2 regions of the Nonomuraea sp. NPDC049725 genome follow, and region 1 is predicted to be linked to the other one. Evidence: riboswitches for the same ligand, from Rfam matches in the RefSeq annotation. Region 1 holds a riboswitch; the other holds the start of a gene.
The links. A riboswitch is a leader RNA that binds a small molecule or an ion and turns the genes downstream of it on or off. The one in region 1 is predicted to bind thiamine pyrophosphate.
Positions count from the first base shown of each region.

Region 2: another riboswitch for thiamine pyrophosphate. It lies ahead of AB0J53_RS15705 (FAD-dependent oxidoreductase); the one in region 1 lies ahead of thiC (phosphomethylpyrimidine synthase ThiC).

Region 1 is NZ_JBFANJ010000001.1:626,692-633,788, reverse strand. Features, by position in the region: gene AB0J53_RS03280 (DUF72 domain-containing protein) at 1-800, shown strand, start outside; gene AB0J53_RS03275 (NAD(P)-dependent alcohol dehydrogenase) at 867-1,898, shown strand; gene thiC (phosphomethylpyrimidine synthase ThiC) at 1,885-3,375, opposite strand; TPP riboswitch at 3,367-3,479, opposite strand; gene AB0J53_RS03265 (hypothetical protein) at 3,544-4,506, opposite strand; gene AB0J53_RS03260 (hypothetical protein) at 4,988-5,158, opposite strand; gene AB0J53_RS03255 (hypothetical protein) at 5,216-5,389, shown strand; gene AB0J53_RS03250 (AraC family transcriptional regulator) at 5,441-6,409, shown strand; gene AB0J53_RS03245 (styrene monooxygenase/indole monooxygenase family protein) at 6,483-7,097, shown strand, end outside.
Region 2 is NZ_JBFANJ010000005.1:314,455-321,551, reverse strand. Features, by position in the region: gene AB0J53_RS15715 (thiazole synthase) at 1-703, opposite strand, end outside; gene thiS (sulfur carrier protein ThiS) at 696-851, opposite strand; gene AB0J53_RS15705 (FAD-dependent oxidoreductase) at 893-2,218, opposite strand; TPP riboswitch at 2,208-2,324, opposite strand; gene AB0J53_RS15700 (FAD-dependent oxidoreductase) at 2,378-3,547, shown strand; gene AB0J53_RS15695 (Rv2175c family DNA-binding protein) at 3,578-3,952, shown strand; gene thiE (thiamine phosphate synthase) at 3,930-4,574, shown strand; gene AB0J53_RS15685 (polyprenyl synthetase family protein) at 4,555-5,622, opposite strand; gene metF (methylenetetrahydrofolate reductase [NAD(P)H]) at 5,708-6,628, shown strand; gene AB0J53_RS15675 (disulfide bond formation protein DsbA) at 6,648-7,097, shown strand, end outside.

The DNA.
Region 1 (7,097 bases):
GGTTCCTCCCCCATCCGCTCGCGCAGGGCGAGCGGCTGCGGGCGTACGCGACGTGGTGCAACGCGGTCGAGGGCAACACGACGTTCTACGCGACGCCGTCACGGAGCACGGTGGAGACGTGGGCGGCCCAGACCGATCCGGGGTTCCGGTTCGTGGTGAAGCTGCCGAAGGCGATCACGCACGAGCGCCGCCTGACGGGGGCGCAGGAGGAGCTGGGGGCGTTCCTGCACGCGATGGAGCCGCTGGGGCCCCGGGTGCACGCGCTGTGGGTGCAGGTGCCGGGGTCGTTCGGGCCGGGTGACCTGGGCGCGCTGGCCGCGTTCCTCCGCAGGCTGCCCGCGGGCCTGCGCTCGGCGGTCGAGGTGCGGCATCGGGCGTTCTTCGAGGACGAGCGGGCCGTGGGGCAACTGGAGCGGGTGCTGGCGGGGGCGGGCGCGGAGTGGGTGCCGTTCGACACCACGACGCTGTTCGGCAGCCCGCCGACCAGCGACGCCGAGCGGGACGCGTGGACGAAGAAGCCGCGCGTCCCGCGCCGGGCGCGGGCGCTGACGGACCGGCCGATCGTCCGCTACCTGGGCAGGGACGACGTGGACCGGACGGTGGCGGGCTGGCAGGGCTGGGTCGGCACGGTGGCCGGGTGGCTGCGGGAGGGCCGTTCGCCGACGGTGTTCGTGCACACGCCGGACAACGCCGAGGCGCTGCCGCTCGCCCGGCGCTTCCACGACGAGGTACGGGCCCGCGTCCCGGGGCTGGAGCCGTTGCCCGAGCCGATGCCCGCCGAGCCGCCGACGCTGTTCTGAGCTCGGGATTTCGGCCGCCCGGAACGTGGCATGTACCGGGGGAGGGCTCGGGAAGCGAGGAGAGGCATGAAAGCTGTCCAGTTGGCCGGCCAGGGGAGCATGCCCGAGGTCGTGACGGTGCCCGACCCCGAGCCGGCTCCCGGTGAGGTGCTGCTCCGGGTCAGGGCGTCCGGGATGTGCCATTCGGACATCGCGGTGATCGAGAACCCGCTGCTCGTCGGGGGCAGCCTGCCGCTGATCCTCGGCCACGAGGGCGCGGGCACGGTGGCGGCGCTCGGCGACGGGGTGACGGGCGTCGAGGTGGGCCAGGACGTGGTGGTGTACGGGCCGTGGGGGTGCGGCACCTGCCGCAACTGCTCCAGGGGCGCGGAGAACTACTGCACCCGGGCCCAGGACCTCGCCATCAAGCCGCCCGGCCTGGGCGCTCCCGGCGCCATGGCCGAGTACATGATCGTCGACGACGTCCGTCACCTGGTCCCGGTGGAGGGGCTGGACCTGGCGCAGGCGGCGCCGCTGACCGACGCGGGGCTCACGCCCTACCACGCGATCAAGCGGAGCCTGGCCAAGCTGGTGCCGGGCAGCACGGCGGTGGTCATCGGGACGGGCGGGCTGGGCCACATGGCGGTCCAGATCCTGCGGGCGATGAGCGCGACGCGGGTGATCGCGCTCGACATCAGCGAGGAGAAGCTGGAGCTGGCCAGGGAGATCGGCGCGCACGAGACCGTGATCTCCGACGAGGCCGCCGCCGGCCGGGTGCGGGAGCTGACCGGCGGGCTGGGCGCCGACCTGGTGCTGGACTTCGTCGGCATCCAGCCCACGGTGACGCTGGCGGGCGCGTGCGCGGGGGTGTGCTCGGACGTGACGATCGTCGGGGTGGCCGACGGCCGCCTGCCCGTCGGGTTCGGCAGCGGCCCGTACGAGATGGCGGTGTCGGTCCCCTACTGGGGCGGCCGGGACGAGCTCATCGAGGTGCTGGCGCTGGCCCGGTCGGGCGCCATCGGCGTGCGCGTGGAGCCGCACTCGCTCGACGAGGCGCCGCGCACGTACCAGCGCCTGCACGACAACGAGATCGTCGGCCGGGCCGTCATCGTCCCGTGAGGTCCCGCAGCTCGTGGCTGATCCGCATCGAGCAGAACCGGGGCCCGCACATCGAGCAGAAGTGCGCGTTCTTGGCGGGCTCGGCGGGCAGCGTCTCGTCGTGGAACGCCCGCGCGGTGGCCGGGTCGAGCGACAGGTCGAACTGGTCCTCCCAGCGGAACTCGAACCGGGCGTCCGACAGCGCGTCGTCCCACGCCTGGGCCTGCGGGTGGCCCTTGGCGAGGTCGGCGGCGTGCGCGGCGATCTTGTACGTGATCACGCCGGTCTTGACGTCGTCCCTGTTGGGCAGGCCGAGGTGCTCCTTGGGCGTGACGTAGCAGAGCATCGCGGTGCCGTACCAGCCGATCATGGCGGCGCCGATGCCCGAGGTGATGTGGTCGTAGCCGGGCGCGATGTCGGTGACCAGCGGGCCGAGCGTGTAGAAGGGGGCGTCGTCGCAGATCTCGCGCTGGAGGTCGACGTTCTCCTTGATCTTGTGCATGGGCACGTGGCCGGGGCCCTCGATCATCACCTGGACGTCGTGGTCGCGGGCGATCCTGGTCAGCTCGCCCAGCGTGCGCAGCTCGGCGAACTGGGCCTCGTCGTTGGCGTCGGCGATCGAGCCGGGGCGCAGGCCGTCGCCCAGCGAGAACGACACGTCGTAGGCGGCGAAGATCTCGCACATGTCGGCGAAGCGCTCGTACAGGAAGCTCTCGCGCCCGTGGGCCACGCACCAGGCGGCCATGATCGAGCCGCCCCGGGAGACGATGCCGGTCTTGCGCCCGGCGGTCAGCGGGACGAACGCGCGGCGCACGCCGGCGTGCACGGTCATGTAGTCGACGCCCTGCTCGCACTGCTCGATCAGCGTCTCGCGGAACACCTCCCACGACAGCTCGGCCGCCTGCCCGCCGACCTTCTCCAGCGCCTGGTAGAGCGGCACGGTGCCGACCGGGACGGGGGAGTTGCGGATGATCCGCTCGCGGGTGGCGTGGATGTCGCGGCCGGTCGACAGGTCCATGATCGTGTCGGCGCCCCACCGGGTGGCCCAGGTCATCTTCTCGACCTCCTCGGCGATCGAGGAGGTGACCGCCGAGTTGCCGATGTTGGCGTTGATCTTCACGAGGAAGTTGCGGCCGATGATCATCGGTTCGGACTCGGGGTGGTTGACGTTGGCGGGGATGATGGCCCGGCCCGCGGCGACCTCCTGCCGGACGAACTCCGGCTCGACGCCCTCCCGGACCGCCACGAACTCCATCTCGGGCGTGATCGTCCCGGCCCGCGCGCAGCCCACCTGCGTGACGGGCCCGCCGGCGCGGGCCCGGATCCACTCCGCGCGCCTCGGCGCCAGCCCCCGGGCCAGGTCGACGGTGACCTCCGGGTCGGTGTACGGGCCCGAGGTGTCGTAGAGGCGGACGCGCTCGCCGTTGGACAGTCTGATCTCGCGCATCGGCACGCGGAGATCCCCGGTGTAGACCTTGGAAAAACGCGCGTCGCTCATCGCGCAACTCCCTTCGCCGGCATTACCCGGAGCAGGTTCTGGCGGTCGGCGGCTGGGCAGCCGTCCTCTCAGCCCGGTCGCACCGGGCTCCCGCGTTGGACCCGGTCAACGTAACCCGGCGAAGAAAGTCATGCAAGATCGGCCGAATTAGTGGCGGCCGTTTATGGCTCAGTCGAGGCCGAGTTCGCGGCGGGCGCGGGCATAGCGGCGACCGGGGGTGAGCGAGCCGGCCGACCAGGGCAGGATCTCCGGGACGCGGCGGCCGGCGTTCATGAGCAGGCTCTGGGCGCGCGCGTGGTGGCCCCCGTAGTAGAAGGCGGCGCCGAACAGGTGCATCGCCTCCACGGACCGGGGGTGCGGCCGGGGCCTGGCGTGCCAGGTGTCGACGGCGTCGATCAGCTCCTCGGCCACGTACGGGTCGCGGAAGTGCGCTTCGAGCACCTCCTGGGCGTCGCGGCCCGAGGCGGCGATCTCGCTCCAGGCGACCTCGAAATGGGCCAGCGGCAGCATCGCGGTGACGAGGTCGCCGGGGCCTGCGGTGGCCGCGGCGGTGCGGGCGAAGGCCAGCACCTCCTCGTCGGAGCCGTGCCACTTGCCGCACAGCGCCTGGGCGCGGGTGTAGTGCCCGGCGAACAGGCGGGGCGCGCGGCTGGTCAGCTCCTCCCACAGGCGGTCCAGCTCGTCCCGGTCGCCCAGGCCCATGGCCTGCCACTGCAGGACGTCCCACGGCACCGGGTCTCCGGGGTCCGCCTCGGCGGCCCGGCGCAGCGGCTCGGCGGCGGTGGCGAGCTGCTCGTGGAAGCGGCCGGTGAGGTCGTCGCGCAGCTCCCAGGCGTGCTGCACCCGGGCCGCGCCCAGCCACAGCAGCGCGTCGGGATCGTCGCCGGCCAGCCGCTCCAGCGCGTCGAGGTGCGCCTCGGCGGCCGTGGCGAGCTCGGTGACGCGCAGGGCACGCAGCTCGTGGTCGTCGCGGGCCTGCCTGATCAGGTCCAGGCCGCGCTCCAGCCGCCCGGCGCGGACGCGGCGCAGGGCGACGTCCAGCGCGGGGTCGTGCCACGCCCTGCCCACCTGCATGCGGGAGGTCTTCTCCAGGACGAACGCGGCGGCGCGAAACACCTTGACCGGGATCACGGCTGATGAATATCGCGAAGTGTCGTGCCGGCGCAATGAGAAATACGCCATGTCGGATCATTGAGCTTATTAAGCTGCGGTTATATGGCACGACAATTGCTCTGGCCATTTTCAGCTTATCTCGGTGAGGCCCGGAGGTATCCCGATGTGCGGTGAACCGCTGATGCCGGCTCCGGTGGCCGCCGCACTCGACGAGTACCGGAGGCTGCGCGACAGGCACGGGCCGTGCTGGGGCGAGGAGCCGCTGGCGTACGTGACCCAGGCCCGGGCCACGGTCTTCCTCGACCGGCGCCACGACTACTGGGGCCCGGCGCTGCGCCAGCTCGCCGAGCGCTTCCCGGGCACGAGCTGCGGGCCGTCACCCGGGTGGCCTTCGGCGAGTTCCGCACGGCGCTGCTGCCCGACTCCGCGCCACCGCCTCCGCCCCGCCCGGCTGGGAGCGGGTGTACGCGCGCGTCGACGGCCCGCTGACCGCCGAGTCCTACGCCGAGGCGATCCTGCTCGGCCGCACGTTCGCCACCACCGGGCCGTGGCTGGAGCTCACGGTGAACGGCGAGGGGCCCGGCGCCACGCTGGACGTCGCGCCGGGGGAGCGGGTGGAGATCGCGGTGACCTCGATCGGGCCCGAGGTCGAGACGCTGGAGATCCGCACCGCCGACGGGGTGCTCGCGCAGGGCCCGCCCGGCACACCAGCCCGGTCTGCCTGGACGTGGCCGGCGGGCACGTGGCCCGGCAGGCGGACGTGCGCTGGTGCCTGGCCTGGCTGGACCGGCTGGCCGAGGTGGTGCGCGAGTTCGGCCGATTCGACACCGAGGAGCAGTACGGCGACCACCTCGACCTGTACGAACGCGCCAGGAAGGTGTATCGGAGCCGGCTCCCCTGATCTGTGCATTTTTGCCTGGAACGCTGCCGCAGATCATGTCGATGATCGGGCATGGACGGTGTTCTGCTCGGCAACAGCCCGCTGTTCGCCAGCTCGGATCTCGACGAGGTGCGGGAGCAGGTCGGACGGGTGTTCTGCCCGCACCGGCTGGACGTGACCGGCGACGCCGGGCTGCTGGCCGCCCGCTTCAACTCCGCGCAGCTCGGCTCCGTGCGCGTCAGCTACCTCGACTACGGCGCCGAGGTGCGCATCGAGCCGGGCGAGCTGGAGTCGTTCTACCTGGTGCAGATCCCGATCGCCGGGCGCAGCCTGATCCGGTGCGGCGGCCAGGAGATCGTCTCGACGCCGGGGCTGGCCTCGCTGCCGTCGCCGACCGAGCGCCTGGACATGCGCTGGGGCGCGGGCTGCCCGCAGCTCATCGTCAAGTTCGACCGGCAGGCCGTGGAAGGCGCGGTCGAGCAGTTGCTCGGCGAGCCGGTCGCCGAGCCGGTGGTGTTCGACCTGGGCGTGGACCTGACCGGCGCGTGGGGGCAGGGCTGGCGGGCGATGGCCGGGCTGCTCGTCGGCGCCGCCGAGACCGGAGGCGCGCAGCCGCTGGCCGCCGCCCATCTGGAGAACGCCCTGCTGTTCAGCCTCGTCACCACGCAGCCGTCCAACTACCTGGGCCGGCTGATCGCGCCCCGGCCCGCGGCGGTGCCCAAGGTGGTGCGCCGGGCGATGGCGTTCATCGACGAGCACGCCCACCTGCCGATCACCACCGGCGACGTGGCGCGGGCCGTGGCCGTGAGCGTCCGTTCGCTCCAGGAGGGCTTCCGCGCCCACCTCGGGATCACCCCGATGGCGCACCTGCGCGACGTGCGGATGGCCCGGGTGCACGCCGAGCTGCTGGCGGGAGACCCGGCCCGGTGCACGGTGACCACGGTCGCCGCCCGGTGGGGCTTCCTCCACCAGGGCCGCTTCGCCGCCGCCTACCGCGACAGGTACGGCCGCGCGCCCTCGGCCACGCTGCGGCTGAGCTGACTCCGCGTCCAGCGGACGGGATCCGCGCTCAGCGGATGGCTCGGCCGGGGGGCCGGAAAATACCGTTCCCGGTATGCGAAAGATTCTGATCGTCGGCGCCGGGCAGTCTGGACTGCACCTGGCGCTCGGGCTGCTGAAGAACGGTTACGACGTCACCGTGGTCTCCAACCGGACCCCGGACGACATCCGCGACGGCCGGGTCATGTCGAGCCAGGCCATGTTCGGCACCACGCTGGGTCATGAGCGCGCGCTCGGCCTGGACCACTGGCCGCACTGCCCGCCCATCGACGGCATCCGGTTCGCCGTCGCGGGGCCCGACGGCGGCCAGGCGATCGGCTGGGCGGCCCGGCTGCGCGAGCCCGCCCGCAGCGTCGACCAGCGGGTCAAGATGCCCGCCTGGCTGGCCGAGGTCGAGGAGCTGGGCGGCCGGGTCGAGATCCGCGACGTGACGCCCGCCGACCTGGAGACCTACGCCGCCACGCACGACCTGGTCCTGGTGGCCGCCGGCAAGGGCAAGATCGCTTCGCTGTTCGAGCGGGACGCCGCCAGGTCCCCCTACGACGCGCCGCAGCGGGCGCTCGCGCTCACCTACGTCACCGGCCTGGCGCCCAGGCCAGAGCACTCGGCGGTGTGCTTCAACGTGATCCCGGGCGTGGGCGAGTACTTCGTCTTCCCCGCGCTGACCGTG
Region 2 (7,097 bases), on a different contig from region 1:
CCGCCTGCCGCGCCATGCGGCCCGCGCGGACCGCCTCGCGCATCGCCGCCGCCATCAGGTCGGGCCGCTGGGCCCGCGTCACGGCGGTGGCCAGGAGCACGGCGTCGCAGCCCAGCTCCATCGCCAGCGCCGCGTCACTGGCCGTGCCGATGCCCGCGTCCAGGATGACCGGAACCCCGGCCGCCTCGACGATCAGCTCGATGTTGTGCGGGTTGCGGATGCCCAGCCCGGAGCCGATCGGCGCGCCCAGCGGCATCACCGCAGCGCATCCGGCCTGCTCCAGCCGGCGGGCGAGCGCCGGGTCGTCGCCGATGTAGGGCAGCACGGTGAACCCGTCGGCCACGAGCCGCTCGGCCGCGTCGAACGTCTCGATCGGGTCGGGCAGCAGGGTTCGCTCGTCGGCGATGACCTCCAGCTTGACCCACGAGGTGCCCAGCGCCTCCCGGGCGAGCCGGGCCGTCAGCACCGCGTCGCCCGCGGTGAAACAGCCCGCCGTGTTGGGCAGCACCTTGATGCCGCGCTCGCGCAGCACGTCCAGCACCGAGCCGCGGGCGGCCGGGTCGAGCCGCCGCATGGCCACCGTCGTCAGCTCGGTGCCCGACGCGGCCAGCGCCTGGTCCAGCACCTCCAGCGACGGCGCGCCGCCGGTGCCCATGATGAGCCGGGAGGAGAACTTCTCCCCGGCGATGATCAGGTCATCCACCTTGCACCGCCGTCAGCACCTCCACGCGGTCGCTGTCGCGCAGCGCCGTCGTCTCCCACGCGCCGCGCGCGACGACCTCGTCGTTCACGGCCACCGCGACGCCGGTGGTGGCGGTGGTCAGGGTCTGTACGGCCTGTGCGACGGTCATGCCGTCAGCCACGTCGTGCGTACTTCCATTGATCATCAATTTCATGAAATATCCCGAAATCTAGCGGGTGAGCACAGGGACGCGAGGTCGCCCTCCTCGCCCTGCAGGATCGCGGCCGTGAGCGGGGCCATCAGCACCCCGCCCCGGAAATGCCCCGTGGCCAGCACCAGCCCCGGGGCCGAGCCGGGGCCGATGATCGGCAGGTTGTCCGGCGTGCCCGGCCGCAGCCCCGCCACCACGTCGGCGACCTCCAGCTCCGTCACCCCCGGGACCAGCTCCCTGGCGTCGCGCAGCAGCTCGTACAGTCCGCCGGCGGTCACCCGGGTGTCGAACCCGAGCTCCTCCTGCGTGGCCCCCACCACGAGCTCCCCGTCGCCCCGGGGCACCAGGTAGACCGGCGTGCCGTGCACCATCCCGCGCACGCACCGGCCCAGCAGCGGCTCGGGGGAGCGCAGGCGCATGATCTGCCCCTTGACCGGCCGTACCGGAACGTCGGCCAGCCCGGCGCTCCACGCCCCGGCGGCCAGGACCACCCGCTCGCCGAAGATCTCCTCCCCGGACTCCAGGCGTACGCCGGTCACCCGGCCGCCCTCGCGCGACAGCCCCGCCACGCGCTCCCGTACCAGCGGGACGCCCCGCCGCTCCAGGGCCACGAGCAGGGCGGCGGTGACGCGGCGCGGGTCCACCCACGCGTCGCCGGGCGCCAGCAGACCGCCGCGCACGGACGGCGCCAGCATCGGCTCCAGCCGCCGGCACTCGCGCCCGGTCAGCCGCTCCACCGGCAGGCCGAGCTTCTCCATGAACGCGGCCAGCTCCCCGAGCGCGGCCAGGTCGTCCCCGCCGAACGCCACGTCCAGTGTCCCGTCGGACCGCAGATCCAGCACGTCCCGCTGCTCGGCCGACACCCCGCCGAGCATCGAGAGCCCATCGAGCGGGTCGACCCCTGCGGCGCCCTCGTGGGAGGACGCCGCGCCGGGCCCGGAGACGACGGGACCGCTCGCACCCCCGGCCCGTGCCGCGCCGCCGGATCCCGCGGGAGGTCCGTCCAGGGAGGCGCCTCCGGAGGGCAGGGGTGCGCCGGTGGCGGTGGGGCCGCTCGTGTGGGCGCCGGTCCGTCCAGGGGGGAGGGCGGCGTCGGCGGTGAGGTCGGCGGCGAAGGCGGGCCAGCGGCGCAGGGCGGCGATGCCGAGCCGGAGCAGCGGCTCCTCGGTGTAGGTCACCTCGCTGACCGGCGCCAGCATCCCGGCCGCGGCGTGGGAGGCGCCCGAGGCGGGGGCCGGGTCGACCACGGTGACGGCGCGGCCCGAGCGGGCTAGGCGCCAGGCGATCGACAGTCCGACGACTCCGCCGCCCACGATCACGTCCATGTCCGCTCCCTTCGCCGGCATGATCCGGATCAGGTGTCTTGCGGTCGAAGGCCCGGTGAAGCCTTCCTCTCAGCCCGGTTACGGCCGGACTCCCGCGCGTCTTACGTCCCCCAGCCTACGGCCTCGGTGCGACGCCGCGGCACCGCCCCCGTTATGGTCATGAACGTGAATCGCGTCGTGGTGGTGGGAGCGGGTCTTGCGGGCGTGCGCAGCGTCGAGGCGCTGCGGGCACGGGGGTTCGGCGGCCGGATCACGTTGATCGGCCAGGAACGGCACCGGCCCTACGATCGGCCGCCGTTGTCGAAGGCGGTGCTGCTCGGCTCGGCCGACTCCAGCTTCGTCGACTCCGACCTGGACGCGCTGGAGGTGGACTTCAGGCCGGGCGTCTCGGCCAAGTCGCTGCGTGCGGGCGTGGTGGAGACGACCGAGGGCGAGCTGGGCTACGACGGCCTGGTCATCGCGACGGGCGCGGAGCCGATCCCGCTGCCGGGTGACGGCCCGCAGCACGTGCTGCGGACGCTGGACGACTCGCTGGAGCTGCGGGCCCGCCTGGTGCCGGGCGCGCGGGTGGTGGTCGCGGGCGCGGGCTGGATCGGCGCGGAGGTGGCCACGGCCGCCCGCCGGGCCGGCTGCGCCGTCACCGTGCTGGAGGCGGGCCGGACCCCGCTGGCGCAGGCGGTCGGCGAGGAGATCGGCGCCCGGACGGAGAGCTGGTACGACGGCATCGACCTGCGGCTGGACACGATGGTCGCGTCGGTCGACGAGGGCGGCGTGGAGCTGGTCGGCGGCGGGTTCGTGGAGGCGCACGTGGTCGTGGCGGGCATCGGCGTCCGCCCGGCCGTGGAGTGGCTGGCGGGCTCGGACGTCGACCTGCACAACGGCGTGGTCACGGACGAGCGGCTGCGCACGTCGCTGCCCGGCGTGGTGGCGGTGGGCGACTGCGCCGCCTGGTGGTCGAGCCGCTACGGCACCCGGCTGCGCGTGGAGCACTGGGACACCGCGCTGAGCGCCCCGGAGGTGGCCGCCGCGACGCTGCTGGGCGAGGAGGCCGTGTACGATCCGGTCCCGTACTTCTGGTCGGAGCAGTTCGGCCACATGGTGCAGTACGCCGGCCACCACCCGGCGGGCGAGCGCCTGCTCTACCGGGGCGGGCCGGAGGGCAAGTGGTCGGCCTGCTGGCTGACGGCCGAGGGCGGGCTGGCGGCGGTGCTGGCCGTCGACCGGCCCCGCGACCTCGTGCAGGGCCGCCGGATCATCCAGGAGGGCCGTCGTCTGTACGCGGAACGCCTGGTAGATCCAGATGTACCCCTACGGGATTGTGTTGTTTGAGCAAGCGCGGCATGTGGTAGTTGTGGTTTCGTGACGCTTTCTGTTGCACAGATCGACCGGGAGACCGACCAGCTCGTTGACGAGTGGCTCACTCTCCCCGAAGTGGCCCAGCGCCTCGACCTCTCGATGGGACGGGCCAAGCAACTCCTCAAGGATCACAAGCTGCTCGGCGTGCGCCGCGGCAGCGGCGGGCCACAGGTGCCCGCGGTGTTCCTCGACGGAAAGGACGTGGTGAAAGGCCTTCCGGGCACGCTGACCGTGCTCCGCGACGCCGGGTACGACGATGTGGAGGCGCTGCGCTGGCTGTTCACCCCTGACGACTCGCTGCCGGGGTCGCCCGTCCAGGCGATCAAGGCCGGTCGTCACACCGAGGTCAAGCGCCGTGCCCAAGCCCTCGCTTTCTGACGCCCGCCTCTACCTGTGCACCGACGGGCGGCGTGACAGGGGCGACCTGGCCGATTTCCTCGACGCGGCGCTGGCCGGCGGCGTGGACATCGTCCAGTTGCGGGAGAAGGGCCTGGAGGCGCGCGAGGAGCTCGCGCTCCTGGAGGTCTTCCGCGACGCCTGCGACCGGCACGGCCGGCTGCTGGCGGTCAACGACCGGGCCGACATCGCCTTCGCCGCCCGGCCTGACGTGCTCCATCTGGGGCAGGACGACCTTCCGGTGACGGTCGCGCGAGAAATGCTCGGCGACGACATCGTCATCGGTCGGTCCACCCACTCCGCTGCCGAGGCTTCCGCCGCGGCGGTGGAGGAGGGCGTCGACTATTTCTGCTGTGGGCCGATCTGGCCCACGCCGACCAAGCCGGGCCGGCACGCGCCGGGCCCGTCGCTGCTCCGGCACGCGGCGGCGCTCGGCAGTGACCGGCCCTGGTTCGGCATCGGCGGCATCGACCTGGCCAACCTGGACGAGGTCATGTCCTACGGGGTTCGCCGCGTCGTGGTGGTGCGCGCCATCACCGAGGCCGACGACCCCGGGGCAGCCGCCGCCGAGTTCGCCAAGCGGCTCACGTCCGCCGTGACGTAGCCGCCACGGCGAGCCCGGCCAGCGCGGTGCGGGCTTCGGGCGTGATCGGCGCCTGGTCGAGCGAGGCGAGCGCCTCGCCGAGATAGTCGCCGATCATGTCCTCGCACGCCCGCAGCGCGCCCGTGCCCTCGATGATCTCGCGCAGCGCGGCCACGCCAGGCTCGTCGAGCGCGGGGTCGCCGAGCAGGCGGCGCACCACGCCGGCCTGCTCGGGGGTGGCGGCGGCCAGGGTGCGCGCCACCAGCATCGTCCGCTTGCCCTCGCGCAGGTCGTCGCCGGCCGGCTTGCCGGTCTGCGCGGGGTCCCCGAACACGCCAAGGATGTCGTCGCGCAGCTGGAAGGCGATGCCGACCCGGGTGCCGTACGTGGTGCACAGCTCGTCGATCCACGGCTCCAGGCCGCCGGAGGCGAGCGCCAGGCCGAGGCGGAGCGGGTGCTCGACGGAGTACTTGCCGCTCTTGTACAGGGCCACGCGCAGCGCCGAGTCGAAGGTGTTCTCGCCGTGCGCCTGCTCCAGCAGGTCGAGATACTGGCCGCACATAAGCTCGGTGCGCATGTGGTCGTGCACCGGCTGGGCCGCCGCCAGCGCCCGCGCGGGCAGGCCGCTGGTGCGCCACATCTCGCCCGACCAGATCAGCAGCAGGTTGCCGAGCAGGATCGCGGCGCCCTCGCCGAACTGCGTGGCCGAGCCGTGCCAGCCCGACTTCTCGTGCAGCGTCTGGAAGCGCCGGTGGGCGGCGGGCATGCCGCGGCGCAGGTCGCTCTTGTCCATCACGTCGTCGTGCACCAGGGCGCTGGCCTGAAGCAGCTCCAGCGAGGCGGCGGCGGTGAAGATCTCCGGCACGTCGCCGCCTCCGGCAGCTCGCCAGCCCCAGTAGCAGAAGGCCGGGCGCAGTCTCTTGCCGCCCGCCAGCAGCTCGTCGGCGGCGGTGCGCAGCGGTTCCAGGTCGGGGTCGCCGGTGACGGGCAACTGCCGTTCGACGAACTCCCTGATGCGACGGTCCACCTGGGCGCGCAGGTTGTCCATCTTCGCGGCGTCTGTGCTCATGCCTTGAGACTAGTGGCCGGACATATCGGCCATACCGAGCAGGTAGAGAGTCGGGCGCCGCGCGGCCACCGGGTAATCTTGTCGCATGGCCCTTGGTCGACCCTCCGTCCTGCCCGATCGCGTCCCCACCGTCCGGGAGCTGCTCGCCTCCGGCGGCCGGTCGTTCTCCTTCGAGTTCTTCCCGCCGAAGACCGACGAGGGCGAGCGCCAGCTGTGGAAGGCGATCAGGGAGCTGGAGTCGCTGCGGCCGACGTTCGTCTCGGTGACCTACGGCGCGGGCGGCACCACCCGTGACCGCACCGTCGACATCGTGGAGCGGGTCGCGCGCGGCACCACGTTGACGCCCGTCGCCCACTTCACCGCCGTCAACCACTCCGTGCGCGAGCTGCGCCACCTGGTCGGCCGCTTCGCCGACGCCGGGGTGCGCAACATCCTGGCCGTGCGCGGCGACCCGCCCGGCGACCCGGGCGGCGAGTGGGTCCAGCACCCCGAGGGCGTCCTCTACGCCGAGGAGCTGGTGCGGCTGATCCGCCAGGCCGGCGACTTCTGCGTGGGCGTGGCCGCGTTCCCCTACAAGCACCCGCGCTCGCCGTCCATCGAGTCCGACACCGAGTTCTTCGTGCGCAAGTGCCGTGCCGGGGCCGATTACGCGATCACGCAGATGTTCTTCCAGGCCGACGACTACCTGCGGCTGCGCGACAGGGTGGCGGCCCGGGGCTGCGACACGCCGATCATCCCGTGCGTGATGCCGGTGACGCAGATGAGCACGATCGCCCGCTCCGAGCAGCTGTCCGGCGCGCCGTTCCCGCCCGACGTGGCGGCCCGCTTCGAGGCCGTCGCCGACGACCCGGCCGCCGTGCGCGCCCTCGGCATCGAGCACGGCGCCGAGCTGTGCCAGCGGCTGCTCGACGAGGGCGCCCCCGGCATCCACTTCATCACCTTCAACCGCTCCAGCGCCTCGCGCGAGGTGTTCCAGCGGATCGAGCCGGCACCCGTCCCGGGCTGATCTCCTGTTGACTGGACGGGTGATCGCAGACTTCTGGCTCGACCCGTCCTGCCCCTACACGTGGCTCACCTCCCGCTGGCTCGTGGAGGTGACCCGGGTGCGGCCGGTCGAGGCACGCTGGCACGTGATGAGCCTGTCGGTGCTCAACGAGGGCCGCGACGACGATCCCGAGGGCGACCCGGAAGGCTACCTGTGGGTGCCCGCCCGGCTGTGCGCCTCCGTGGCCGACCGCTACGGCTCCGACGCGCTCGGCCGCCTCTACACCGCGCTGTGGACCACCGGCGGCGACGACGACCAGGACTGGCTCGGCGACCTGACGACGGCCCTGCGGGCCGCCGGCCTGCCGGAGGACCTCGCCGACGCGGCGCTCACCCCCGAGTCCGACGACCTCGTACGGGCCTCGCACGCGCGGGCGATGGCCGCGATCGGCGGCGAGTCGGGCACGCCGGTCGTCGCCGTGACCGCGTCG